3 regions of the Streptococcus sp. KHUD_017 genome follow, and region 3 is predicted to be linked to each of the others. Evidence: predicted binding sites of a transcription regulator. Region 3 holds the regulator's gene; each other region holds the start of a gene.

The links. Region 3 encodes NrdR, which represses ribonucleotide reductase genes. Its sites were predicted from a motif close to ACACNATATATNGTGT; they were not measured.
Region 1: nrdH (glutaredoxin-like protein NrdH) is a predicted target of NrdR. The motif match lies at 1,654-1,669, and genes of this name have one in related genera.
Region 2: nrdD (anaerobic ribonucleoside-triphosphate reductase) is a predicted target of NrdR. The motif match lies at 2,789-2,804, and genes of this name have one in related genera.

Annotation. Positions count from the first base shown of each region.
Region 1 is NZ_CM142175.1:864,136-868,260, forward strand. It holds gene nrdE (class 1b ribonucleoside-diphosphate reductase subunit alpha) at 1-1,252, opposite strand, end outside; gene nrdH (glutaredoxin-like protein NrdH) at 1,322-1,540, opposite strand; gene ACVAMZ_RS04260 (phosphocarrier protein HPr) at 1,901-2,164, shown strand; gene ptsP (phosphoenolpyruvate--protein phosphotransferase) at 2,169-3,902, shown strand; gene udk (uridine kinase) at 4,024-4,125, shown strand, end outside.
Region 2 is NZ_CM142175.1:1,779,796-1,783,920, forward strand. It holds gene ACVAMZ_RS08975 (GNAT family N-acetyltransferase) at 1-327, opposite strand, end outside; gene ACVAMZ_RS08980 (hypothetical protein) at 365-505, opposite strand; gene nrdD (anaerobic ribonucleoside-triphosphate reductase) at 517-2,724, opposite strand; gene ACVAMZ_RS08990 (damage-inducible protein CinA) at 2,851-4,125, opposite strand, start outside.
Region 3 is NZ_CM142175.1:298,266-302,390, forward strand. It holds gene ACVAMZ_RS01460 (hypothetical protein) at 1-290, opposite strand, end outside; gene ACVAMZ_RS01465 (ABC transporter ATP-binding protein) at 306-1,001, opposite strand; gene ACVAMZ_RS01470 (GntR family transcriptional regulator) at 1,005-1,370, opposite strand; gene nrdR (transcriptional regulator NrdR) at 1,513-1,986, shown strand; gene ACVAMZ_RS01480 (replication initiation and membrane attachment family protein) at 1,987-3,156, shown strand; gene dnaI (primosomal protein DnaI) at 3,157-4,053, shown strand; gene ACVAMZ_RS01490 (NADPH-dependent oxidoreductase) at 4,050-4,125, shown strand, end outside.

The DNA of each region.
Region 1 (4,125 bases), 570 kb from region 3:
TTACAACGTTGGTTGAACCAAGGTTACATGAAACGTCAGTACCCATTTGAAGGAATTCTTGCGCATCGTTGATAAGACTTGGTTCTTGGACTTGAAGAATTTCTGAACACAAGTTACTCATGATAATCTTACCATCGACAGGATTTGCACGGTTAGCAGTATCGATATTGACTACGTAAGGATAGCCAGATTCTTGTTGCAATTTAGAAATTTCTGTTTCCAAATCACGGGCCTTAATTTTTGTCTTACGGATGTTTGGATTTGCCACCAATTCATCGTATTTTTCTGTGATATCGATGTAGTTAAAAGGTACACCATACTCTTTTTCAACAGAATAAGGACTGAAGAGGTACATTTCCTCGTTCTTACGTGCTAATTCGTAGAATTTATCTGGTACCACAACACCAAGTGAAAGAGTCTTGACACGAACTTTTTCATCAGCATTTTCTTTCTTAGTAGAAAGGAAAGCAATAATGTCTGGGTGGAAGACGTTAAGGTAAACAACCCCAGCCCCTTGACGTTGACCAAGTTGGTTAGAGTAAGAGAAGCTGTCTTCGAAAAGCTTCATAACTGGTACGACACCAGAAGCAGCACCTTCATACCCTTTGATAGGCGCTCCAGCTTCACGAAGGTTGCTGAGGGAAATTCCGACCCCACCACCGATACGTGAAAGTTGAAGAGCAGAGTTGATAGAACGTCCAATAGAGTTCATATCATCTGTTACCTGAATCAAGAAACAGGATACCAATTCACCACGACGTGCACGGCCTGCATTCAAGAAAGAAGGTGTAGCAGGCTGGTAACGCTGGTGGATGATTTCATTGGCAATATCAATTGCGATAGCTTCGTCACCATCAGCAAAGTAAAGAGCGTTAAAGAAGACACGGTCTTCCATGCTCTCAAGATAGTACTCTCCATCATTAGTTTTCAAGGCATATTGATTGTAAAACTTGTATGCTGCCATGAAAGACTTGAATTGGAAGTTTTGATCCTTAATAAATTGGTAAAGCTCTTCTAAGAATTCTGGACGATATTTCTTGATAAACGCTGTTTCGATATAGTCTTGTTTAATAAGGTAATCGATTTTATCAGTGATAGAATCAAAAACCATAGAATTTGGTACAACATTTTCTTTAAAGAAAGCATCCAAGGCTTCTTTATCTTTGTGGAGCATGATTTGTCCATTAACAGGACGGTTGATTTCATTATTTAGGCGGAAGTAAGTTACATCCTCAAGTTGTTTTAATCCCATAAAATTTCCTTTAATTCATTACAAAAGAAAGGCTTCTAAGATTGACATAGAAGCTTTTAATCCTGATACTTAAGCAAGTTCTTTAAGTTTTGCTGGTTGGAAACCAGAGAAAACTTCAGTTGGTGTTTGAATGATAGGAGCAGCATTGAAGCCTAGCTCTTTAACTTGTTCAATAAATTCAGGTTGTTCATCAAGATTGATTTCGCGATATGCGATCTTGTTACTATCTAAGAATCGTTTGGTCATTTTACATTGAACACAATTGTTTTTAGAATAAACGGTTACCATTCTGTAACTCCTCTTTCAAAATTTAATTACTTCTTAAGTATATCAGAAAAAAAATCTTTGTCAACGAAGAAAAACTAAATATTGTAGATTTTTTTCAGATGAGAGTTATCCAAACACAATATATAGTAATTGTAAAAAATAAAACCCATAAATAACAGCGTTTTCTTAATGTTAAAATTACAAAAAACTACATGATGTATTTTGATACATAAAATAGAAGATTTTCAGCAAGTTATCTGAAAGGAAAAAGAAGAAATCCCATAAAATACTTGAAAAAAATCCTAGAAGGTGATATAATACCAAATTGTAAGGGTTATCAGATATAACTCAAAAAGAAAACATTTAAAGGAGAGTCAAATTATGGCTTCTAAAGATTTCCACGTAGTGGCAGAAACAGGTATTCACGCACGTCCAGCAACATTGTTGGTACAAACTGCTAGCAAATTTGCTTCAGATATTACTCTTGAGTACAAAGGTAAATCAGTTAACCTTAAATCTATCATGGGTGTTATGAGCCTTGGTGTTGGTCAAGGTGCTGACGTTACAATCACTGCTGAAGGTGCAGACGCTGATGACGCTATCGCTGCTATCTCAGAAACAATGGAAAAAGAAGGATTGGCATAAGGATATGACAGAAATGCTTAAAGGAATCGCAGCATCTGATGGTGTTGCAGTTGCTAAAGCATATCTACTCGTTCAACCGGATTTATCATTCGAGACTATTACAGTCGAAGATACAAATGCAGAAGAGGCTCGTTTGGATGTTGCTCTTGAAGCTTCTCAAAACGAGCTTTCTCTTATCCGCGAGAAGGCTGTAGGTACGCTTGGTGAAGAAGCGGCGCAAGTATTTGACGCTCACTTGATGGTTCTTGCTGACCCTGAATTGATCGGTCAGATTAAAGAAACAATTCGTGCTAAGAAAGTAAATGCAGAAGCAGGTCTGAAAGAAGTTACAGACATGTTTATCACAATCTTTGAAGGCATGGAAGACAACCCATACATGCAGGAACGTGCAGCGGATATTCGCGACGTTACCAAACGTGTTTTGGCAAATCTTCTTGGCAAGAAACTGCCAAACCCAGCTTCAATCAATGAAGAAGTGATTGTGATTGCACATGACTTGACTCCGTCTGATACTGCTCAATTGGACAAAAACTTTGTAAAAGCTTTTGTAACAAACATTGGTGGACGTACAAGTCACTCAGCTATCATGGCTCGTACACTTGAAATTGCAGCTGTATTGGGTACAAACAACATCACTGAACTTGTAAAAGATGGTGACATTTTGGCTGTTTCAGGTATTTCAGGTGAAGTTGTTATCAACCCAACTGAAGAACAAATTGCAGAATTCAAAGCAGCTGGTGAAGCTTACGCTAAACAAAAAGCTGAATGGGCTCTTTTGAAAGATGCTAAAACTGTTACTGCTGATGGTAAACACTTTGAGTTAGCAGCTAATATCGGTACACCTAAAGACGTTGAAGGTGTGAACGAAAATGGTGCTGAAGCTGTTGGTCTTTATCGTACAGAATTCTTGTACATGGATTCTCAAGATTTCCCAACAGAAGACGACCAATACGAAGCTTACAAAGCAGTTCTTGAAGGTATGAACGGTAAACCTGTTGTCGTTCGTACAATGGATATCGGTGGGGATAAAGAACTTCCTTACTTCGATCTTCCTAAAGAAATGAACCCATTCTTGGGTTACCGTGCTTTGCGTATCTCTATCTCTGAAACTGGTAACCAAATGTTCCGTACACAATTGCGTGCATTGCTTCGTGCATCTGTTCACGGTAAATTGCGTATCATGTTCCCAATGGTTGCTTTGTTGAAAGAGTTCCGTACTGCTAAAGCTATTCTTGAAGAAGAAAAAGCAAAATTGGTTGCTGAAGGTGTTGCTGTTGCGGATGATATCCAAGTTGGTATCATGATTGAAATTCCTGCTGCAGCTATGCTTGCAGACCAATTTGCTAAAGAAGTTGATTTCTTCTCAATCGGTACAAACGACTTGATCCAATACACAATGGCTGCTGACCGTATGAACGAACAAGTTTCATACCTTTACCAACCATATAACCCATCGATTCTTCGTTTGATTAATAATGTTATCAAAGCAGCTCACGCTGAAGGTAAATGGGCTGGTATGTGTGGTGAGATGGCTGGTGACCAAACTGCTGTTCCACTTCTTGTCGGAATGGGATTGGACGAGTTCTCAATGTCAGCTACTTCAGTACTTCGTACACGTAGCTTGATGAAGAAACTTGACACAGCTAAGATGCAAGAATACGCTAACCGTGCTCTTACTGAATGTTCAACAATGGAAGAAGTTCTTGAACTCTCTAAAGAATACGTTAACTTTGATTAAAAACATTAAAACCTTGTAGAACTAAACTACAAGGTTTTTTTGTACTATTATTTAAAAAGTCCACCTGTAAAATTTTCTAAAAATATGGTAAAATAGACAAAGGAAAAATACGGAGGCAACTATGCAAAACAGACCAATCATTATCGGAGTAACAGGGGGATCTGGTGGAGGAAAAACCAGTGTTTCTAAAGCAATTTTATCGCATTTTCCCAACGAAAAAATT
Region 2 (4,125 bases), 380 kb from region 3:
GTAACCTTTTCCCCTTTCAGAAGGGCGGATGGAATAGCCGATATGGCCAGCATGATTCAGCAATCCCTCATTTAGTCTCAGCCGTAAATTTAAAAAACCTAAAGCATGATCTGATTTATCAAACAATACGAACTGAATTGATGGAACACGATTTTCAGGCAATTTTATTCCCATTTCTTTATTAAGGTTAGTTTCTAGCCACTCCTCATAATCAAAGTTCTCAGCATCCCAAAATCCACCATCGTGGGCTGATTGAGTCTGTTCAAACTCTGCCATCATCTCTAAAATTGTTTCTTTATCTTCCAATGTTGGTCTGCGTAATTCCATGTATTCCTCCCGCTATGAGAAAAGTGAGAGGGGACTCTCACTTTTTCTTATTTTTGTTTAAAAACTGTTCTCTAAGGCTAGCTACTCTGTCTTTTTTATTAACTCCACCCTTTGAATGTTTTTCGTGGAATCGTTGAACCAAGGCCTTGCCTTTATCATCTAATTGATATTTTCCCATGCTATCTCTTTCTAATTTCTTACTTCATGTCCTGCTGTTTTGATAGTAGAACCGTTCATGTGTTTGACACGCGCAGCAATTTCCTTGTGGCGTCCATTGACCATCGGACGCGCTTGTGGGTTCCCAAGATAGCCACAGGTCCGTTTAACCACATCTACTGTTTTAGGATCGTTATTCCCACAGTTAGGACAAGCAAATCCTCTCTCTGTCGGTTCAAAATCTCCTTCAAAATCACACTTGTAGCAACGGTCAATCGGAGTATTAGTTCCGAGATAACCTACCCGGTCATAAGCATAGTCCCATACAGCTTCCAAAGCCTTTGGATTTTGTTGAAGAACTGGATACTCACAGTAGTGGATGAATCCACCTGATGCACCCGCTTCTGGATAAACCTTTTCAAAATCTAGTTTTTCAAAAGGAGTTGGATTTTTACGCACATCATAATGGAAGGAATTTGTGTAGTATTCTTTATCTGTAATATCCGGAATAGAGCCGAATTTCTCCGTATCCAAGCGACAGAAACGATCTGTCAAACTTTCAGACGGCGTTGAATAGATAGAGAAATGGTAACCATATTGGTCAGACCATTCTTCTACTCGACGTTTCATATCGCGAATAATATCAAGGGTGAACTCTTTGGCTTCTGGATTATTTTCCCAATGATTACCAAAGAAGACTGTCGCCACCTCGTACAAGCCAATATAGCCCAGAGAAATAGTTGCACGACGATTCTTAAAGAGTTGATCAACACTTTCTTCTTTTCCAAGACGACGTCCGAAGGCTCCATATTGATAAAGAATTGGTGCATTAGCTGGAGTGGCTTCCTTGGTTCTGTCCACACGGTAAACCAAAGCATCTTCCGCGATATTCATGCGCTCGTTAAAGATTTCCCAGAACTTGTTCAGGTCGCCTTCGGATTCAAGGGCGATACGAGGAAGATTGACTGTCACGACCCCTAGGTTCATACGGCCCGAATTGACTTCTACTCCATTTTCATCCTTCCATCCTTGAAGGAATGAACGGCATCCCATCGGAACTTTGAAAGAACCAGTCAACTCGACAATCTTATCATAAGACAAGACATCCGGGTACATGCGCTTAGTTGCACACTCAAGAGCCAACTGCTTGATGTCGTAGTTAGGCGAGCCTTCCTCTAAGTTAAGACCTCTTTTAAGAGTAAAGATGAGTTTAGGGAAGATGGCTGTACGGTGTTCTGAACCAAGCCCCTTGATACGAATGTTCAGGATTGCCTTTTGAATTTCACGTTCAAAACGACTGGTTCCTAGACCGAAACCCAGAGAGGTAAATGGCGTTTGCCCATTTGATGTAAAGAGGGTATTAATCTCGTACTCTAGAGATTGCATGGCATCGTAGATGTCTTTTTGGGTTTTCTTCCAGGCATATTCTTGGCGCTTGTCAGGCAGAACCCATTCCTCCGCATCCTTGAGGTGCTTTTGATAATTCTTCTCTGCATAAGGAGCCAAGACTTCATCGATACGGTCTGCTGAACAGCCTCCATACTGGCTAGAAGCAACGTTTGCGATGATTTGTGAAATCTGTGCTGTCGCAGTTTGGATAGACTTGGGACTCTCTACCTCAGCATTCCCAATCTTAAAACCATTTTCCAACATGCCCTTGAAATCAATCAAACAGCAGTTGGTCATAGGGGTATAGGGACTGTAGTCCAAATCATGATAGTGGATATCCCCTTTTTGGTGGGCATTAGCCACATGTTTAGGAAGCATTTGAAGTCCGATGGATTTCCCAACAATCCCTGCCGTCAAATCACGCTGAGTGTTAAAGACATCACTGTCTTTATTGGCATTTTCATTGACAACTGCCTGATCTTTGTCAAGAAGTTTATGAATACTAAAGTTGATATCTGTCGCTTTTGAGCGCTCAAAATCCCTTTGAGTCCGATAGGTGATATACTCCTCGGCCAAAGCGTATTCTTTGGCTTCCAACAATTCGTGCTCTACGATGTTTTGGATTTCATAGATTTTTACACCTTGTGGGAAACGGCTATGAATTTCTTCAACGATACGTTCAACTAGGGTACTAAGTCGTTTTTCAACCAAAGGGGTTACATCCATAACCTTTTCAGCAGCCTTATGAAGCGCTTTGTCAATCTTGTCTACATCAAAAATTACACGTCTGCCGTCACGTTTTTCAACGAATAAAGTCGGATCAGGGACAGCCTTCTCTTCCAATACAATCATATCCATACCCTTTTCTTAAATATAATATTGATTCTAAAAAGTATTATATCACTAAAAAAATAAAAATCAATATCTTGTGTCAAAAAATAAATTTTTTTTTAAAATTACACAAGATATTGATAGTTTTTATTTTAATTTGTAGAGTTTAAAATCTTTGAATTTACTTTGAACCGCTTGATAATTTTCAGCTAAGAGCTGCTCAACTTCTGTCCATAGGCTTGTTTTTGTATTCACCACAATCATCTTTGGTTGATTATCTCGTAGATCATTTACAAGTTTAGTACGATTTGCATCAAGTCCTGTATGCAATCTAGGCGATAGCAACTGACTAGCTGACAAGCGTTCGCTAGCTTTATAGCTACTTGTCAGATTGTCCCAAACATAGATACGATCTGTAGCTTGAGTTTCCCCTTTGACCTTAGATTCAATGCTTGTACGTTCTTGATATTGTTCCGCATGGAGCAAATATCGTGATACTACAGGTGCTAAAAATAGGTAAGCCAGAGCTAAAATTGGCAGATAGGCATTTCCTTTTAGAAAAGCTCCCCATACCGAAGTTTCTTCTCTAGATCGTCTACGGCGATTCGCTCCTTCTGGCTTCTCTGTTGAAATTCGTGTCAGCAAAAGAAGCGACAAGAAAGGAAGGAACTCAACCATACGACTACCATTGATAAGATCTGTAGAAAAAATTTCTAAAACTAATACCAAAATGACAGCTATTGCAGCAGAGATTGATAAGACCGATTGCTTCAATGGTTTATATTTGAAGAGACCTGTCAATGCCAATGTCAATACTCCGAGACCTATCGACAACAATCCATAGAAGAGGATATTGTCGAATAATCCTGAGTTAGACGTAAAGTTTAAACTATCTAATGGATAGAGGATTTGACTAATGGCATTTCCGAAACTGCCTTTATAAGCTGTATAATATCCGATTGGATAAAAGAAGATTGAAAAACCAAGGCCCGCTGCAAAAAATTGATAAACACCATGAGCTAAATTATTGCGACCAACATTAAAAGCTGTTACAGCAAAAAACAAGACAAAGGCGTATAAAGTTGTGACCAAAGGTGCAAAGAAAAATGCTAGAGCTAAGCTAGCTCCAATACGGATAAATCCTTTGTCAAGGCTTGGTTCTGCCAAATAAGATGTTACTAAACTTAAGGCATAAAACAAGAATGGGAGTGCAAGAATAGTTGCATAGCCTCCACCAAAACTAAGAGCACTAGCCAGGACATAAAAGACTGTCAATACTTGTTGCGATTGCTTATCTTGTCCAGTCAGATTGAAAGCAGAACGGAAAAGAAAGAATCCGGCACCTACTAAGGCTAACCAATTAAAGACGGCAAACAAAATACTGCCCTTGGTTAAATACTGTAAAAAGTAATAGAGGAGGCC
Region 3 (4,125 bases):
TGGTGTTCAGAAACTGGCAAGGTTAAAGTCAGATAGCCTTGTCGGTCATAGACACTTCCTTTGAATCGTTTAATAATCAAGAAGATAGTTGAAATCACAAGTGTAACCATCAAACTACCAAAGACAGTAGATAGAAAAACAAGTAGAACAGATAGATTTTTTTCAGGTAGTTTGATTAAGGATTGTGTCTGTACCCCGATAAGGGCAGAAAGGATGATCACAGCACCATAGAGGGCTAAATACCACTTGTTAACATTTTTAAATTCATAACGAACTAAATTCCAAAACATAATAATCTCCTTTATCTAGGCTTTGAATTCATGACGGAAGAGCTGGTCGATTGACTCACCTGACTCATAACGAATATCATCCACATTTCCTTGACGGACGACTTTTCCGTCCTTGAGGAAAATAATCTCATCCAAGATTGGTTCGATGTCGGAAATCAAGTGAGTTGAAATCAAGACAGTCGAAGTTGGAGAGTAATTGTTGATGATGGTGTTCAAGATGTAGTCACGAGCTGCGGGATCGACACCACCGATAGGTTCGTCAAGGACATACAAACGAGCATCACGACTCATGACAAGGATCAACTGAACTTTTTCTTTGTTCCCTTTTGAGAGTTTCTTGAAACGGCTATTCTCGTCGATACCAAGGTCACGAAGAAGACCTTGAGCACGTTCCAGATTAAAATCTTTATAGAAGGTCTTGAAAAAGGTAAGAGCTTCTTTGACCTTCATCTGTTCGTTGAGATAGGTCGTATCAGGTAGATAAGAAACGATAGCCTTAGTTGCAGGACTTGGTTCCATGCCATTGATGAGGATACGCCCTTGCTCTGGTTGGAGTAAACCGTTGATTAGTTTAATCAGGGTTGTTTTTCCGGAACCGTTTGGGCCAAGGAGACCCACAATCTTTCCTGCCGGGATTTCAAGGGAAACATTTTGAAGAGCAGGGCTTGCTCCATAGAATTTTGAAACATTTTCAAACGTTAACAAGGTCATAGTCTAAACTCCTTCAATATAATCTCTCAAAACAGTTGGTAGTTCTTCTTTTTCATAGCCAAATTCTACCATGCCTGTTACAAACTGCTGCAGTTGTTCTTCAGATAGTTGTTTCCGGGATTGGAGGATTAGGTCCAAATCCTCGGTGACAAAACGCCCTGCAGTCCTCTTGGTGTATACGAAGCCTTCTCTTTCTAGGTCGGATAGGGCACGTTGGATGGTATTAGGATTGACGCCAGCCTCACTAGCCAGTTCTCTGACAGTTGGAAGTTGTTGGTTGGGTTCTAGTTTATGAGAAACGATTTGCAGTTTGATCTTATCCATTATCTGCAAATAAATGGGTTTGTTGTTATCAAATGTCCAGGACATCACGGTCTCCTTTCAACAATTTCCTTTTGTGTCACTTAAATAATACAACTAAACAAAAAACTTGTCAAGCTAAAAGGAGAATTATTTTGGGAATTGCTTAAAAAATGGTATAATGAAAAGAAAACGACAAGGAGGGGAAGGCATGCGTTGTCCAAAATGTGGCGCTACAAAATCAAGTGTTATCGATAGCCGTCAGGCTGAAGAAGGAAATACGATTAGAAGAAGACGTGAGTGCGAAGAGTGTCAACATCGTTTCACAACCTATGAACGAGTTGAAGAGAGAACACTGGTAGTTGTCAAAAAAGATGGAACTCGAGAACAATTCTCAAGAGATAAAATCTTTAATGGAATTATTCGTTCAGCTCAAAAACGTCCGGTGTCTAGTGATGAGATTGGTATGGTGGTCAATCGTATCGAGCAAAAACTCCTCAGTCGCAATGATAATGAAATTCAAAGTGAAGATATTGGTTCTCTTGTTATGGAAGAGTTGGCTGAACTAGACGAAATCACCTACGTTCGTTTTGCTAGTGTTTATCGTAGCTTTAAAGATGTGAGCGAGCTCGAAAATCTTCTCAAACAAATTACGCAATCTTCAAAGAAGAAAAAGGAAAAATAAATGAAGCCTAATGATCGTTTTTCTTTTCTAAAGAATAATCGGGTGTCGCAAGATCCCACAACTTTGGTGCAGTGCTACCTCCCGATTATCGGTCAGGATGCGCTGAGTCTTTACCTTTATACCTTAGCTTTTTGGGATGATGGACAAAAAGAACACCTGTTTGCAGCTATCCTCAACCACCTCAATTTTGGGATGGACAGACTCTTAAAGGCTTTTAAAATCTTAACAGCCTTCAATTTGGTTACCCTCTATCAAAAGGGTGACGGCTATGAACTTGCTATTCATCCAACACTTTCTCAATCTGACTTCTTGCATCATACAGTGTATCGTACTTTGTTGGAGAAAAGGATTGGCGATACAGCAGTTTCTGATTTACGTCAAGAGGCTGCAGACGGAGAAGCTTTGACGGTTCATTTGAGTCAGGCCTTTCCAGAGATAGAAGAATTGGCTAGTCATGATGAGACACCAGTAAAAGCTGATTTTAAAAATGATTTTGATTTGGAGCATTTTCGTCAGCTCATGGCGAGAGATAATCTCCGTTTCCAAGATGAACAGTCAGATGTTTTAGAGTTATTTAAAATCGCTGATGAGAAAAAATGGACCTGGTTTGAGACCTATCAGCTAGCAAAAGGAACAGCAGTTTCTCAAGTCATTTCTATCAAGCGTATGCGTGAAAAATTAGCGCAAGAGTCTGTTTCATCGGATTTTAGTCCTAAGGAAGCGACCATTATCCGAGAAGCTAAAAGTAAAACGGCCCTAGAATTTTTAGCGGGAATCAAACAAACCCGAAATGCAGGAATTATCCAATCTGAACGCGATTTGCTAAAACAGATGGCAGACCTAGGCTTGCTTGATGAAGTTATCAATGTCGTTATACTTTTGACCTTCAACAAGGTTGATTCGGCCAATCTCAATGAAAAATATGCCATGAAAGTGGCCAATGATTACTCTTATAACAAAGTCAGAACTGCTGAAGAGGCTGTGCTTCGAATTAGAGAAAAAAATCAAAAGGGGCAAGAATCAAAAACAGCGAAGACAAGCCAGGCAAAAACCAATGTTCCTAAATGGAGTAATCCAGAATATAAAAACACGTCATCAGCTGAGGAATTGGAAGAAATGGAACGCCAAACCCTAGAATTATTAGCGAAATTAGATAATGGAGGTGAATAGATGGAAAGTGTAGGAGATGTGCTAAAAGGTCATCCCAGCCGTTTTCAATACCAGGACCTGGTCCATCAGATTGTAAAAGATCCTGATGTTGCGGCTTTTATCCAGAAGGAATCTCTCAGTCAAGAGGAATTGAATCGTAGTATCTCTAAGTTTAACCAATACATCACCGAGCGTGATAAGTTCCTTCGCGGAGATACAGACTATATCGCGCGTGGTTACAAGCCTATCCTGGTCATGAACCATGGTTACGCAGATGTATCCTATGAGGAAACTCCGGAACTGATTGCGGCTGAGAAAGAAGCGGCGATTAAGAAGCGTCTTAACTTAATTAATTTGCCATCTAGCCTGAAAAATGTCAGTTTTTTAGATGTTTATCGTGATGATGTTGCTCGTTTAACTGTTTTAAACAAAATGATAAAATTTGTTAATGACTACCCAAACAACTTAAAAGGTCTCTACCTCTATGGAGACTTTGGAGTTGGGAAGAGCTTTATGGTGGCTGCCCTAGCCCATGATTTGTCTGAAAAACGTGGTGTTTCATCTACCCTTCTTCATTATCCGAGCTTTGTCATTGATGTCAAAAATGCTATCGGTGATGGGAATGTTAAGAATTTGGTGGATGAAATTAAGCAAGCTGAAGTTTTGATTTTTGATGATATCGGTGCTGAGCAATCAACACCTTGGGTACGTGACGAAGTCTTGCAAGTCATTCTCCAATATCGTATGCAAGAAGATTTACCGACCTTCTTTACTTCAAATTTCAGTTTTGAAGATTTGGAAAAACATTTTGCCAAAGGCAAGAATGGAAATGATGAAACCTGGGAAGCCAGACGTGTCATGGAGCGTATCCGTTATTTAGCTGAAGAAACAAGATTAGAAGGAGAAAACCGTCGATGACAGAAACAATTAAATTAATGCAGGCTCATTCGTCAGTTCGTAGATTTAAGGAGCAAGAGATTCCTCAAGAAC